One region of the Streptomyces sp. NPDC046716 genome, then DNA from elsewhere that is predicted to be linked to it. Evidence: riboswitches for the same ligand, from Rfam matches in the RefSeq annotation. Region 1 holds a riboswitch; the other holds the start of a gene.

The links. A riboswitch is a leader RNA that binds a small molecule or an ion and turns the genes downstream of it on or off. The one in region 1 is predicted to bind cyclic di-AMP.
Region 2: linked by a shared signal. The riboswitch ahead of ABZ930_RS18055 (transglycosylase family protein) and the one ahead of ABZ930_RS26220 (M23 family metallopeptidase) in region 1 are both predicted to bind cyclic di-AMP.

Annotation. Positions count from the first base shown of each region.
Region 1 covers NZ_JBEYYU010000038.1:22,739-30,303, forward strand. The annotation lists gene ABZ930_RS26205 (GNAT family N-acetyltransferase) at 1-1,950, opposite strand, end outside; gene ABZ930_RS26210 (HPr family phosphocarrier protein) at 2,150-2,431, shown strand; gene ABZ930_RS26215 (GntR family transcriptional regulator) at 2,659-3,345, opposite strand; gene ABZ930_RS26220 (M23 family metallopeptidase) at 3,579-4,367, opposite strand; cyclic di-AMP (ydaO/yuaA leader) riboswitch at 4,380-4,539, opposite strand; gene ABZ930_RS26225 (pitrilysin family protein) at 4,793-6,160, opposite strand; gene ABZ930_RS26230 (pitrilysin family protein) at 6,178-7,527, opposite strand.
Region 2 covers NZ_JBEYYU010000021.1:100,862-108,426, forward strand. The annotation lists gene eno (phosphopyruvate hydratase) at 1-468, opposite strand, end outside; gene ABZ930_RS18055 (transglycosylase family protein) at 745-1,446, opposite strand; cyclic di-AMP (ydaO/yuaA leader) riboswitch at 1,451-1,608, opposite strand; gene ABZ930_RS18060 (transglycosylase family protein) at 1,790-2,794, opposite strand; gene ABZ930_RS18065 (cytochrome P450) at 3,125-4,360, shown strand; gene ABZ930_RS18070 (nucleoside triphosphate pyrophosphohydrolase) at 4,373-5,344, opposite strand; gene ABZ930_RS18075 (SurA N-terminal domain-containing protein) at 5,382-6,056, opposite strand; gene ABZ930_RS18080 (glycoside hydrolase domain-containing protein) at 6,203-7,039, opposite strand; gene ABZ930_RS18085 (serine/threonine-protein kinase) at 7,145-7,565, opposite strand, start outside.

The sequences.
Region 1 (7,565 bases):
GGCGGGGATGAGGCGCGGGGCGCCCTCCGGGGTCGCGGCGGTCGCGGGGGCCGGCCGGGAGGGGGCGTTGGGTCCGGTGCTGGTCGCGGCGGACAGCGCCTCGGCGAGGCCGCCGAGCTCGACGTGGACGACGAGCACGGTCTTGGTGGGGGCGGTGGCCGCGGCCGCGCTCAGGGCGGCGGCCAGTTCGGCGTCCCCGGTCGGGTCCTCCCCCACCACCGGCATCGCGGTGACGACGACGGCGTCGGTCTTGTCGTCGGCCAGCGCCTCCTCCAGAGCGGCCCGGAAGTCCGCCGCGGAGGCGCGGGTGGTGAGGTCGCGCGGCGTCTTGGGCCGCAGTCCCTCGGAGAGCGCGACGTCGTAGGTGAGCAGACCGAGCGACTCCGAGTTGCCCAGGATGGCGACGCGCGGGCCCGCGGGCAGCGGCTGGCGCGCCAGCAGGAGCCCGGCGTCGACGAGTTCGGTGATCGTGTCGACGCGGATGACACCCGCCTGGCGCAGCAGGGCGGAGACCGTGGCGTAGGGCAGGCGCGTGGCACGGACGGCGTGCCCGGTCGGCGCGATGCCGCTGTGCCGGGCTCCCTGTACGACCACCAGGGGCTTGGCGGCCGCCGTGCGACGGGCGAGGCGGGTGAACTTGCGCGGGTTGCCGATCGATTCGAGGTACATGAGGGCGACGTCGGTGTCGGCGTCGTCGTACCAGTACTGCAGGACGTCGTTGCCGGAGACGTCGGCGCGGTTGCCCGCCGAGACGAAGGTGGAGACGCCGGTGACCCCGGTGACGCCGCCGCCCCTGCGGTGCAGCCGGGCCAACAGGGCGATGCCGATGGCGCCGGACTGGGCGAACAGGCCGATGCGTCCGGCGCGGGGCATCTCGGGGGCGAGCGAGGCGTTGAGCCGTACTTCCTGGGAGGTGTTGACCACCCCGAAGGCGTTCGGCCCGATGATGCGCATCCCGTAGGTGCGTGCCTGGCGGACGAGTTCGCGCTGGCGCTCCCGGCCCTCCGCGCCGCTCTCCGCGTATCCGGCGGACACGACGACCAGGCCCTGCACTCCGCGTGCGCCGCATTCGGCGACGATCTCGGGGACGTGCGTCGCGGGCACGGCGACCACGGCCAGGTCCACGGGTTCGGCGGGGTCGATGTCCTTCACGGAGCGGTGGGCGGGGGCTCCGTCCACGTCGGTGAGGTCGGCGGGGAACGCCTTGTTGACGGCGTAGAGGCGGCCGGTGAATCCGGCGTCCTTGAGGTTGCCGAGAACGCTGCGGCCCACTCCTCCGGCCGTGCGTCCGACACCGATCACGGCGACGGAGCGGGGGGCGAGGAGGCGTTGCACGGAGCGGGCCTCGGCGCGCTGCTCGCGCGCGTGCTGCACGGCGAGGGACGCCTCGGTGGGCTCGATGTCGAACTCCAGGCGGACGACGCCGTCCTCGAAGCTGCGCTTCTGGGTGTACCCGGCGTCCCGGAACACCTTGATCATCTTGGTGTTGGCGGGCAGCACCTCGGCGGCGAACCGGCGGATGCCCCGCTCGCGCGCGACGGCCGCGATGTGTTCCAGCAGGGCGGAGGCGACGCCGCGCCCCTGATGGGCGTCCTGCACCAGGAAGGCGACCTCGGCCTCGTCGGCCGGGGCGGAGGCGGGCATTCCTTGTGCGTTGATCCGGTCGTAGCGGACCGTCGCGATGAACTCGCCGCCCACCGTGGCCGCGAGGCCGACCCGGTCGACGTAGTCGTGATGGGTGAAGCGGTGCACGTCCTTGGCGGACAGCCGCGGGTAGGGCGCGAAGAAGCGGTAGTACTTCGACTCGTCCGAGACCTGCTCGTAGAAGCTGGTCAGCCGCTCGGCGTCCGCGGTGGTGATGGGCCTGATCCGGGCGGTGCCGCCGTCGCGCAGCACCACGTCGGCCTCCCAGTGGGCGGGATAGGCGTGCCGGTCCGACGGGGTCTCCATGCCGCAAGGGTAGGGCCGACCGCCGGCCGGCGGTCGGGTGCGTGTCGTCGGCTCACGGGTCGCGGCCCGCGCGCGTGGGAGGCAGGCTGAAGAAGGCCGGAGGGCCATGCGCGTACGGGACATGGGTCCGCGTCGGGCACGGGCCACGGTGTGTGAGAATGGTCTAGACAACTGTGAGACACCTGAAGGGCAGCATCACATGGCTGAGCGCCGCGTCAACGTCGGCTGGGCCGAGGGCCTCCACGCCCGTCCCGCCTCCATCTTCGTCCGCGCGGCCACGGCGGCCGGCGTCCCCGTGACGATCGCCAAGGCCGACGGCAACCCCGTCAACGCCGCCTCCATGCTCGCGGTGCTGGGCATGGGCGCCCAGGGCGGCGAGGAGATCGTCCTGGCCTCCGACGCCGAGGGCGCGGACGCCGCGCTCGACCGGCTGGCCAAGCTGGTCGCCGAGGGCCTCGACGAGCTTCCCGAGACCGTCTGACCCCAGCGCCTTTCGACGGAGCCGCGCGTTTCCCCCAGGGAACGCGCGGCTCCGTCGTTTTCTGTCGCGACGGCACTGCGCCCCCTTTCCCGAGCTCCCCGAAATCGACGCACGGCAGAAAGCACAGGGGAAATCAGCCGCGCTGAATGCGGCACAAACAAGGGCAGCGGAAAAGAGGCCGCAGCCCATTCCGCGAATAGTGCACTTCTTTGTATACGGCTCCCCTGTTAATGCTGGAGCCCCGCCGTGTTTACGGGATGTTGCGAAGTCCTCACACGCTCACCCGCGCGCGGGACGCGCAGTCGGTGGGCGGCCGTCGCGCGCTCGGCGTGCTGGGCCGTCAGGGCGCGCGCCCGCTCGGCGTCGCCGCGGGCCACGGCGTCGACGATGGCCCCGTGCTCGGACCAGGACTCGGCCGGCCGGCCCGGGGTCTCGACCGCGTACATCCAGGCGATCTTGTGCCGCAGCTGGGTGAGCAGGGTGATCAGACCGGGGCTGCCGGAGGCCTGGGCGAGCGTCTCGTGGAACCAGCCGCCCAGTGAGCGCAGGTCCTCGTTCTGCCCCCGCCTGGAGCGCTCCTGACCCAGCCTGACCAGGCCGCGCAGCACTTTGAGGTGGGCCTCGGTGCGACGCTGGGCCGCGCGGGCCGCCCCCAGCGGTTCGAGCAGCATGCGGATCTCCAGGAGGTCGGCGGCCTCCTGCTCGGTCGGCTCGGCGACGCACGCGCCCGCGTGCCGGCGCGTGACGACGAACCCTTCCGCCTCCAGGGTGCGCAGCGCCTCACGGACCGGGACGCGCGAGACGCCGTAGCGTCGCGCGAGCAGTTCCTCGGTGAGCCTGCCGCCGCGCTCGTAGACACCCGCGACGATGTCGTCGCGGATCGCCGTGCATACCGAGTGCGCGGGAATGCGCATGACCCGACCTCCGCCTTAATCCCCGCGAAACGCGGTCGATTGACGCCCGTACAAGCGCGATTGACCTCCGGTCAGCGCGCTTGCCCGATGACTCTATTCCACCGCGCTTGAATTTCCGACGGGAGGCCGTAATCCAGGGATATTTTTTGGCCACCGGCGGGTCGATCGGGACAGGCAACGCGAAAGCCCCGGCTCGGTGAGCCGGGGCTTTCGGGCGATGAGGCGGAGCCGCGTCAGACGTTCACGCCGTGCGAGCGCAGGTACGCGACGGGGTCGATGTCCGAACCGTAGTCGGGGCCGGTGCGGGCCTCGAAGTGGAGGTGCGGGCCCGTCACGTTGCCGGTGGCGCCCGAGAGGGCTATCTGCTGGCCCGGGGTGACCGACTGCCCGACGGAGACTCCGATGGACGACAGGTGACCGTACTGGGTGTACGTACCGTCGTTCATCTTGATGACGATGTTGTTGCCGTAGGCGCCGCCCCAGCCGGCCTCGACGACGGTGCCGGAGCCCACGGCGTGCACCGCGGTGCCGCTGGCGGCGTGGAAGTCGATGCCCGTGTGGCTGCCGGAGGACCACAGGCCGCTGCTGGCCTTGTAGGCGGTGGAGACGTACGAGCCGGAGATGGGCGCCACGAAGGAGTTGAGGCGCTTGCGCTCGGCCTCACGGGCGGCGCGCTCCTTGGCCTCGCGCTCCTTCTTGGCCTTCTCCTCGGCCTTGCGCTTGGCCTCCTCGGCCCGCTTCTTGGCCTCGGCCTCCGCCTTCTTCTTCGCGGCGGCCGCGTCGGCGGCCTTCTGCTGGGCGGCGGCCTGGGCGTCGATCTGGTCGGCGAGGGAGTCGCCGATGGAGATGGCCTGCGTCAGGTTGTTCTGCTCCGGGGCCGCGGTGTCCGCGGCGAGCGCCGGAGCGGCGAGGCCACCGACGACACCGGTCGTGGTGAGCGCGGCGACACTCGCGACCTGCGCGGTGGTACGCGTGATGCGGCTCGGACGACGGTGCTTCCCGGTGGCACGGGTGAACGCCATGTGGAGGCTGATCCTTTCCTTCCCTCTCGCCTACCGGGTTAGCTGACGGGTTCGGAGCAGGAAGGTCTCCTACGGGCCTCTCCTTGCGGGAGGAGCCCGATTCACCCCAGGGACTGCGGTGGGTCCCCGGCTCCCCTGGCTCGCGCCATGGGGGACTCGGCGATGACTGTCCGGTGACGCGGGCGCGGCACTGGTGCGGCGGACAGCCGGACCGACGCTAAGCGGGACATCTTTTAATCAACAAACGGATCCCGGCTTTTGTCGCGCATGCCACAGGGCAGACAGGCAACCTCCGCACCATTTCGGACATTTACGAAGCGCGGCGATCGCTTTTGCGCACGTGAGGGACATCACGGACACGACCGAGCCCCGGTGCCCTCGCGGGTCACCGGGGCTCCGGGGCGGTGCGCTCGGGAGCCTCCCGATCAGCCGGTGACCACCGTCACCTCACCGATGCCGAGTGCCTTGACCGGCTCCTCGATCTGCGCGGCGTCCCCCACGAGGATCGTGACCAGACGGTCCGCCGGGAAGGCGTTCACGACCGCCGCCGTGGCCTCCACCGTGCCCGTCTCGGCGAGTTGGCGGTACAGGCGGGCCTGGAAGTCGTCGGGCAGGTGCTGCTCGACCTGGTCGGCGAGGGTGCCCGCGACGTTCGCCGCGGTCTCGAACTTGAGCGGGGCCACGCCCACCAGGTTCTGCACGGCCGTGTCCCGCTCGGCGTCGGTGAGGCCCTCCGCGGCCAGCGTGCGCAGGACCTGCCACAGGTCGTCGAGCGCCGGGCCGGTGTTCGGGGTGTCCACGGAACCGCTGATGGCGAGCATCGCGGCGCCCGTCCCGTCCGGCGCCGAGCGCAGCACCTGGGCGAAGGACCGCACCCCGTAGGTGTAGCCCTTCTCCTCGCGCAGGACCCGGTCCAGGCGCGAGGTGAGGGTGCCGCCGAGGCAGTACGTGCCGAGGATCTGCGCGGCCCACACCCGGTCGTGCTTGTCGGGTCCGATGCGGCCGATCAGCAGCTGCGTCTGCACGGCGCCCGGGCGGTCCACGATGACGACGCGGCCGGTGTCGTCGGCCGTGACGGGCGGCACGGGGCGCGCCTGCGCGGTGTTCCCGGTCCAGGCGCCGAGCGTGTCGGCGAGCAGGCCGTCGAGGTCGACGCCGGTGAGGTCGCCCACCACCACGGCGGTGGCGGTGGCGGGGCGTACGTGCTTCTCGTAGAAGGCGCGCACGGCCGCCGCGTCGATGGCCGCGACGGTCTCCTCGGTGCCCTGGCGCGGGCGCGACATGCGCGCGTCGGCCGGGAAGAGCTGCCTGGAGAGCTCCTTGGCGGCGCGGCGGGCCGGGCTGGCGCTCTCGTGCGGGATCTCGTCGAGGCGGTTGGCCACCAGACGCTCGATCTCGCTGTCGTCGAAGGCGGGCGCCCGCAGGGCGTCGGCCAGCAGGGCGAGTCCCTTGGGGAGCCGGGAGACGGGCACTTCGAGCGAGACCCGGACGCCGGGATGGTCGGCGTGCGCGTCCATGGTGGCGCCGGCCCGCTCCAGTTCGGCCGCGAACTCCTCGGCGGAGTGCTTGTCGGTGCCCTCGTTGAAGGCCCGCGCCATGATCGTGGCGACGCCGTCGAGGCCCTGGGGCTCGGCCTCCAGGGGCGCCTCCAGGTTGACCTCCACGGCGACGACCTGCTGGCCGGGGCGGTGGCAGTGCAGGACGGTGAGGCCGTTGTCCAGCGCGCCGCGCTGCGGGGCGGGGAACGCCCACGGCCTGGCCTCGCCGGGCTGCGGCTGCGGGTGGAAGTCCATGCTCGCGAGCTGCTCGGTCACTGGCCCGCCTCCTCGTCGTTCGCTGCGGTCTCGTCGTCGGCCTCGGCGGGGGCCGTGGGCTCGTACACCAGGACCGCGCGGTTGTCGGGCCGCAGGCGCGCCTCGGCGATCTCCCGGACCTCCTCGGCGGTCACGTCGAGGACGCGCCGCACGGCGGTGAGGGCGAGCTGCGGGTCGCCGAACAGCACGGCGTAGCGGCACAGCTCGTCGGCGCGGCCCGCCACGGTGCCGAGCCGGTCCAGCCACTCGCGCTCCAACTGGGCCTGCGCGCGCTCCATTTCCTCGGGGCTCGGGCCCTCCTCGGCGAACCGGGCCAGCTCCTCGTCGACGGCAGCCTCGATGACGGGCACCTCGACGTCGCCGGACGTCTTCACGTCCAGCCAGCCGAGGCAGGGCGCTCCGGCGAGCCGCAGCAGGCCGAAGCCGGCGGCGACCGCGGTGCGGTCCCGGCGGACGAGACGGTTGTACAGCCGCGAGGACTCGCCGCCGCCGAGCACGGTCAGGGCGAGGTCGGCGGCGTCGCACGCGCGCGTGCCGTCCGCGGGGAGCCGGTAGGCGGCCATCAGGGCGCGGGCCGGCACCTCCTCCTCGACGACCTCGCGCAGCTGCTCGCCGATGACCTCGGGCAGGGCGCCGTCGCGCGGGGCCGGCTTGCCGTCGTGGCCGGGGATGGAGCCGAAGTACTTGTCGATCCAGGCGAGCGTCTGCTCGGGATCGATGTCGCCCACCACGGAGAGCACCGCGTTGTTGGGCGCGTAGTACGTGCGGAAGAAGCTCCGCGCGTCCTCCAGGGTGGCGGCGTCCAGGTCGGCCATGGAGCCGATGGGCGTGTGGTGGTACGGGTGGCCCTCGGGGTACATGAGGGCGGTCAGCTTCTCGAAGGCGGTGCCGTACGGCACGTTGTCGTAGCGCTGCCGGCGCTCGTTCTTGACGACGTCGCGCTGGTTCTCCATCGACTCGTCGTCGAGGGCCGTCAGGAGCGAGCCCATGCGGTCGGCCTCCAGCCAGAGCGCGAGCTCCAGCTGGTGGGCGGGCATGGTCTCGAAGTAGTTCGTGCGCTCGAAGCTCGTCGTGCCGTTGAGCGAACCGCCCGCGCCCTGGACCAGCTCGAAGTGGCCGTTGCCCGACACCTGCTTCGAGCCCTGGAACATCAGGTGCTCGAAAAGGTGAGCCAGACCGGTACGGCCCTTGACCTCGTGGCGCGAGCCGACGTCGTACCAGAGGCAGACCGCCGCGACCGGGGTCAGGTGATCCTCGGAAAGCACCACGCGCAGGCCGTTGGCCAGCCGGTGCTCGGTCGCTGTCAGGCCGCCGGAACCGGCCTCGGCGGTGGCCGTGTGACCCATGGGCATGTACGTCCCTTCGATCGCGGAAAGTGCAGAAG
Region 2 (7,565 bases), on a different contig from region 1:
CGACCCACCGTTGAGGATGTTCATCATCGGGACGGGCAGCAGGTGCGCGTTCGGACCGCCGAGGTAGCGGAACAGCGGCAGGTCGCTGGCCTCGGAGGCGGCGTGCGCGACGGCGAGCGAGACGCCGAGGATGGCGTTGGCGCCGAGCGAGCCCTTGTTGTCCGTGGCGTCCAGGTCGAACATCGCCTGGTCGATCAGGCGCTGCTCGGTGGCGTCGTAGCCGACGAGCTCCGGGCCGATCTGCTCGATGACGGCGAGGACGGCCTTCTCGACGCCCTTGCCGAGGTAACGGTTGGGGTCACCGTCGCGGAGTTCGATGGCCTCGAAGGCTCCGGTGGAGGCGCCGGACGGAACAGCAGCACGACCCGTGCTGCCGTCGTCGAGGCCGACCTCGACCTCGACCGTGGGGTTGCCTCGGGAGTCCAGGATTTCCCGGGCTACGACGACGTCGATGGACGGCACGAGCATCTCCTTCTGGGATGTGACGCGGACTGTGCGGGGCCGGATGGTTCGGTCCCGACCCACTGAGCCTAACCGGCTCCGGGGCATCGGCCAGCCGACCGCCCGGCTCGTGGACAAAGCCCGGAGCGAAATGTTTCTTAATGGAACAAAGACAGCAGCCCCCGCCCACTGCATGGGGCGGGGGCTGCTCAGGTGAGCGGCCCACTGGGGGTGGGGACGGGGGTGCGGCGGGGGCTCGGCGTCCGCCGATGCCGGGCCCGTGGCGCTCCCGCGGGGTGCTGCTTACTTCAGGTGGAGCTGCTGGCCCGGGAAGATCAGGTCGGCGTCCTTGACGATGTCCTTGTTGAGCTTGAACACCTTCTGCCAGTTCGTGCCGTGGGCGTCGGCGATCTTGCTCAGGGTGTCGCCGGTCTTCACCTTGTACTCGCCGTCGCCCTTCTCGACCTTCTGGCCGGTCGGGGTGGTGACGGTGTCACGGGACTGCGAGCGGGAGGCGGCCGACGAGTCGGTGTGCTGCTCGGTCGACTTCTGCTCCTGCTGCTGCGGCCGGCTCTGCTGCGGCTGCGACTGCTGGGTGTCCTGCTCGGCGGCCGGGGCGGAGTTGCCCGTGGAGGCGCCGGAGAGGCCCACACCGCAGCTCGGCCAGGCGCCCTTGCCCTGCGAGGCGAGGACCTTCTCGGCGACCGAGATCTGCTGGGCCTTGGAGGCACCGGCGGCGGAGGACGCGTACTGCGTGCCGCCGTAGGCCGCCCAGGTGGACGGCGAGAACTGGAGGCCACCGGAGTAGCCGTTGCCCGTGTTGATCGACCAGTTGCCACCGGACTCGCACTGCGCGACCTGGTCCCACTCGGAGGTGGAGGCGGCGGAGGCGGAGGTGGCGCCCATCAGCGGGACGGCGACGGCGGCACCGGCGACACCCGCGAGGGTGGCGACACGGACTGCCTTGGACGGGCGGCGGTGCTTGCCCTTGCTGGAAAGCAGCATGGAGAGATCCCCTCACCGACGCCTACGAGGTGAGCTGTCGGGTTCGGGCCAGTGAGTGCCCGGCCGCGCATCCTTGTGCGCGACTTAACCCCAAGCCGTCTCGGTCTCCCTCGACGGCGGCTTACCTGGGTCCCCCGCTCCTGCCTACGGCGCTGACGCGTCGACTGTTCCCGTACGGACGTTGGCAGGATTCGGCGTGACGTCCGGCGGGGCCCGCTGTGGCGAGCGGTCACGACCGTAAGCAGTCGATCCGTCCGATTTCAAAGACGATCAGGGTCTTTGAGACTCATGTCTCACTCGAACAAAAGTGGACATACAAGCCTCAAAGACCCCGTAACTCCCGCTACTTTTCGACCGATTCGAGCCCAAGATCCAGACTCTGACCAGGAAGGATGAGGTCGGGGTCGGTGCCGACCGTCTTCTTGTTCGCGTCGTAGAGCGCGGCCCACCCGCCTTGCACGTCATGGGCGTCGGCGATGTCCCAGAGGTTGTCACCCGAGCGGACCACATAGGCCTCGCCGTCACGCTGGTCGGCCCGGGAGGCGTGCCGGCCGTCCCCCGTACGGGAGTCGGCGCCGTCGTCGTCGGCGCGGTCGCCCCGGTGGCGGCCACGGGCCGAATCCTCGCCGGAGGACGCCGAGTCGGCGACGGACGGGGAGCCCGACTCCGTGGCGGACGGGGTCGTCGCGTCGCCGCTCACCCCGCCCTCCTTGCCGTTACCCGAGGTATCGGCGGAGCTGTCGGCTGACGGTCCGTCGGACGCCTCGGCCGTCGCTTCGTCCGAGGCGTCGGCCGACGACTTGTCCGATGTGCCGGACTCGTCGTGACTCTTCTCTCCCGAGTCCGAGTCCGAACCCGAGTCGTCGCCGGAGTCGGAGTCCGTGTCGGCGTCCGCGCCCTTGTCCGACGAGCCGGCCGTGTCCGACGGCTGCGGGGAGGCACTGGCACCCGGGTCGACGTCCGCCGAGCCGTCGCCCTGGACGAGCCCCGCCGTCGTCGAGCAGCCCGGCCAGGCGCCCGGCCCCTTGTCGTCGAGGACCTTCTCGGCGACGGCTATCTGCTGCGAGCGGCTGGCCTGGTCGGCCCGCGGGGCGTAGTCGAGCCCGCCGTACTGCTCCCAGACCTCCTGCGAGAACTGCAGGCCGCCGTAGTAGCCGTCGCCCGAGTCCAGGCTCCACTGCCCGCCGCTCTCGCACGCGGCGACGTTGTCCCACGTGGTGGCGGTCGCCGCACTCGCGCCCGTCGCGCCGAGCAGCGGGATCGCGATGGCGCTGCCGGTGACTCCGGCGGCGACGACGAGAGCAGGGGCCTGGCGGGGGCGACGGTGTCGGCCGTTCCCGGAGAGCATGCGGTTGCCTTTCGCGAGACTGATACTGCTGCACGCGACAGGGTGGACGTGTGGTGCCTGTTGTGCGTGTGTCGCGATGACTGGTGAACGTAGCGGGACTCGAACGCTTGTCACAAGTCGATGCAGCGCAGATCACGTCACCATCACAGATTTGACACAACGTCAGTTTTCAACCACCTGTGAGGGGTCGCGAACTGTGCGGCGAATGGGTCCAGTTCGCGGCATTTCAAGATCACGACAAACCACCCCACGGCGCTGCCCCACCGGCCCCGAGTGGCACCGGTCACACGCGTCGCCCGTGCGCCATCCGCCCCCGGGTACGGTCGGGATGTGAACACCGCGCCCGCCCCCGAACTCTTCACCTGGGAGTTCGCCACCGATCCGTATCCCGCCTACGCCTGGCTGCGCGAGCACTCCCCCGTGCACCGCACCACGCTGCCCAGCGGCGTCGAGGCCTGGCTCGTGACCCGCTACGCGGACGCGCGGCAGGCGCTCGCGGACCAGCGGCTGTCCAAGAACCCGGTGCACCACGCGGACGACGCGCAGGGCAAGAGCAAGACCGGCATCCCCGGCGAGCGCAGCGCGGGCCTGATGACCCATCTGCTGAACATCGACCCGCCGGACCACACCCGGCTGCGGCGGCTGGTCTCCAAGGCGTTCACCCCGCGCCGCGTCGCCGAATTCGCGCCGCGCGTGCAGGAACTGACGGACGGCCTCATCGACGGCTTCGCGGCGCGCGGCAGCGCCGACCTCATCCACGAGTTCGCCTTCCCGCTCCCCATCTACGCGATCTGCGACCTGCTCGGCGTCCCGCGCGAGGACCAGGACGACCTGCGGGACTGGGCGGGCATGATGATCCGCCACGGCAAGGGGCCGCGCGGCGGGGTCGCCCGCGCCGTGAAGAAGATCCGCCGGTATCTCGCCGACCTCATCCACCGCAAGCGGCTCGGCGACGGCGACGACCTGATCTCCGGCCTCATCCGCGCCTCCGACCACGGCGAGCACCTCACCGAGGACGAAGTGGTGGCCATGTGTTTCGTGCTGCTCTTCGCGGGGTTCGAGACGACCATCAACCTGATCGGCAACGGCACCCACGCCCTGCTGCGCCACCCCGAGCAGCGGGCCGTGCTCCAGTCCGCCCTCGCCCGCGGCGAGCACGGTCTGCTGGAGACGGGCGTGGAGGAGCTGCTGCGGTTCGACGGGCCCGTGGAGATGGCGACCTGGCGGTACGCGACCGAGGCCCTGGAGATCGGTGGGGTCGCGGTCGGCGAGGGCGACCCGGTGCTCGTGGTGCTCGCCGCCGCCGACCGGGACCCCGCCCGGTTCGACCGCCCCGACACCCTCGACCTGGCCCGCGGCGACAACAAGCACCTGGGGTACGGGCACGGCATCCACTACTGCATCGGCGCCCCGCTCGCCCGCCTGGAGGGGCACACGGCGCTGGCGACGCTGCTGACCCGGCTGCCGGATCTGCGCCTCGCCGAGGACCCCGCCGAGCTGCGCTGGCGCGGCGGGCTCATCATGCGGGGGCTGCGGACGCTGCCCGTGGAGTTCACCCCGCGCTGACCGGTCGCCGGGTCACAGCCCCTCGGCGGCGCGCACCGCGTCCCGGTAGGCGCGGGCCGCCGCCCTGAGCGCCGCTTCCGGGTCGACGCCGGACGCCTCGGCGCGCAGCGCCAGGGCCAGCAGTTCGGCGCCGACGTCCTCGCCGTCCGGGACCGGGACGTCCAGGCCCGCCGTGCGCACGCGCGAGCCGAGCTTCGCCGCGAGGGCCAGGCCCGGCTGGCCGACCGGCACGCCGTCCGTCACCGAGTCGCGCCGCTTCGACTCGGCCTTCTTGCGCAGCCAGATCTCCCGGACCTCCTCCGGTGTGGCCGCGCTCTCGTCGCCGAAGACATGGGGATGGCGGTGGACGAGCTTGTCGACGATGCCGCCCGCGACGTCGTCGACGGAGAACGGCTCCTCGGTGTCCTCCTCGGCGATCCGGGCGTGGAAGACGACCTGGAGCAGGACGTCGCCCAGCTCCTCCCGCAGCTCCTCCCGGTCACCGGCCTCGATCGCCTCGACCAGCTCGTACGCCTCCTCGATGACGTACTTCGCCAGGTCCTCGTGGGTGCGCAGCGCCGACCAGGGGCACTCCCGGCGGATGCGGTCCATGACCTGGACGAGGTCGAGGAGGCGGGCACCCGGCAGGTCGTAGGAGCCGGGGAGGAGTTCGAGGGACGGCATCGCGACGCGGCCGGAGCCGGCCAGCGTCGCCAGGCCGTCGGTGAGGCGGCGGTCGCCCTCGGCCGTGGTCAGCACGACGACGGTGCGGCCGCCGTCGGCGCAGCGCTCGACGAGGTCGCGGGCGGCGGGCGTCCCGAGGGTGACCTCGACGCCCGCCTCCTTCAGGTAGGGCAGCTGCGGGTGCTCGGGGTCGGCGCAGAGCACGGAGTCGGCGGCGTGCAGGATCTGCCAGGCCTGCCAGGACAGCAGCCCGGGGGCGACCCGGTGGCTGGTGGTGAGCAGGACGACGCGGCCGGCGTCGGAAGTGATGTCGTCGTTCACGCCTCGAACGTAACGCAGGCCGCCGACAGCGTCTGCGCTAGGCCGTCTGCTGCTGGTCCGCCGGAGCCTCCTGGGTGACCTGCGTCAGCCAGGGGGTCTTGGCGTCGACCCGGCCGACGGTGCCGGCCTTGGTGACGCCCCAGCTGCCGTAGCGGGGGTTGAGGTCGATGTTCAGTTCCTTGGAGGCCTGGGAGAGCGCCTTCCAGAAGGCGGCCTGGCCCGTGGGCGTCTGGGTGTCGACGCCGAGCGACGTCGCCAGCTTCTGCGCCTCGATCTCGGTGCGCAGCGACTCGGTGAGCCGCTTGGGCGCGACGTTGTACTGCTGGAGCCAGGCGGCCTCCAACTGCTTCGCGCCGCCCGCCTGTTGCTCCAGGCCCGCGCGCATCTCCTGCATCTCCTTGCGGGAGACGGAGACGCCGGCGTCGGTGGCGGCGCGGTGCAGCACCCGGTCCAGGACCATGGTGTGCAGGGTGTTGCGGGTGAGGCCGCCGGACTTGGCGACGGCCTGCTCGTACTGCGCGCTGTCGGCGGTGGCGTCCTGCTGCGCCCTGCGCACCTCGCTCACCCGGCTCTCCAGCTGGGAGACGGTGATGCGCTGGCCGCCGACGACGGCCGCGGCTCCGGGATGCGCCTCGCTCCCGCAGGCGGTGAGGGCGGGGAGCGCGGCGATGGCGGCGGTGGACAGGACGAGCGCGGTGCGGCGGCGGTGCAAGGTGGCCTCCCTGCGGCGAGTTTGTGCGTCGGTGCACAAAGTCCGGCGGTGATCGATGTTAGGAGGTGACCGCGGGCTCGGCCACCTATTCGACAACGATTCGTCGGGAGATGAGGTATCGCCCCCGCCCCGCCCACCCCGATGGCTCAGCCGACGATGGCGACCGGCGCGTCCCAGGCGTTGCGGTCCACCGTGATGGTGTAACTTCCGCGCTTCTCCTTGCTGTTGACCATGTACTGGTGAGCGCGGCTGTGGTTCGTGTACAGAGACTTCGCCCACGGCCAGTCGGACGTGGTGGTGTTCACCTTGTCCCACTTGGCGTACCAGAGGTTGCCCGGCAGGTCGGTGCGGTCGGTGGCGGTGGCGACCGCGGCGGCGCTGGAGCTGGAGAAGCCGTAGTAGCCGGCCCGGTAGATCTTGCCGCGCAGCACCTTGTCGAAGGCGCGGACGTAGTTCAGGACGGCCTTGTTGCAGGAGCTGTTCGCGGTGTCGTACGGCTCCATGTCCAGGTAGATCGCGCTGCCCGCCTTCATGCCGAGCGCGGCCGTCTTCGCCACGGCGTCCTTGCCGTCGGCGGTGCCGAGCGTGGCCGCGTTGGACGTGGTCATCTTCTCGTTGCGGGTGCCGGTCTGGCACGGCGGCTGGGCGCCCACGTAAAGCGGGATCAGCTTCCAGCCCTGCGCGCTGACCGTCTTGACCCAGGACGCGGTGAGCTTGGGCTGGGCGCAGCCGCGGTTCTTGCCGCCCACGTAGACGGCGGCCGCGCCGTAGAACCCGGTGTTCCAGGCCTTCATCGCGGCGGCGGACGGCGCGGTGCAGGTGTCGAAGGCGCGGCCGGTGAAGGTCTTCTGCGCGGGCCAGGTGGTGGCCGCGGACGCGGTGGTCGCGGCGAAGGCGCCGCCCGCCACGACGACGGCTCCCGCCGCGCTCCAGGCGATGTAGCGGTTGCGCTTGGAGAGTCTGTGGCTCCCGGCCTTGGACATGATGGTCCCCACCCCTGTCGAACGTGATTCCCCCGGCGCTCGGTGCGCCGAGGAGATCATGACAGGCGGTGTGCCAAGGGCACGCAAAAGGAGGGCCGGGAAGCGTCAGCCCCTGACCTGTCCCAGCCATTGCAGGGTGCGGCGGACCTCGGAGGGGAACGGGTGGGCCGGGCCGTGCATCCGCTCCGCGTCGTGCAGCAGCCGGACCAGGGTCTCCTGGGCGGCGCCCCGGTCGCCGACGGCGAGCAGCAACTGGCCGATGCGGCGCCGCACTTCGAGGGCGAGGCGCAGGTCGGTGGTCGCGTACTGGTTCTCGTAGTACGGCAGCAGGGAGCGGTACTCGGCGAGCGCCGCGGCCGGTTCGCCGAGGGCTTCGAGGCACTGGGCGACCTCGTAGCGGAACTGGAGGGACTGCGGGTCGGCGTGGCCCGCCTCGGCGGCGCGCTCGTCGGCGAGGCGGCGCAGCTCGGGCAGGGCGCGGCGGTACTGGCCGTCGTCCATGAGGGTCGCCGCGTACTGCTTGCGC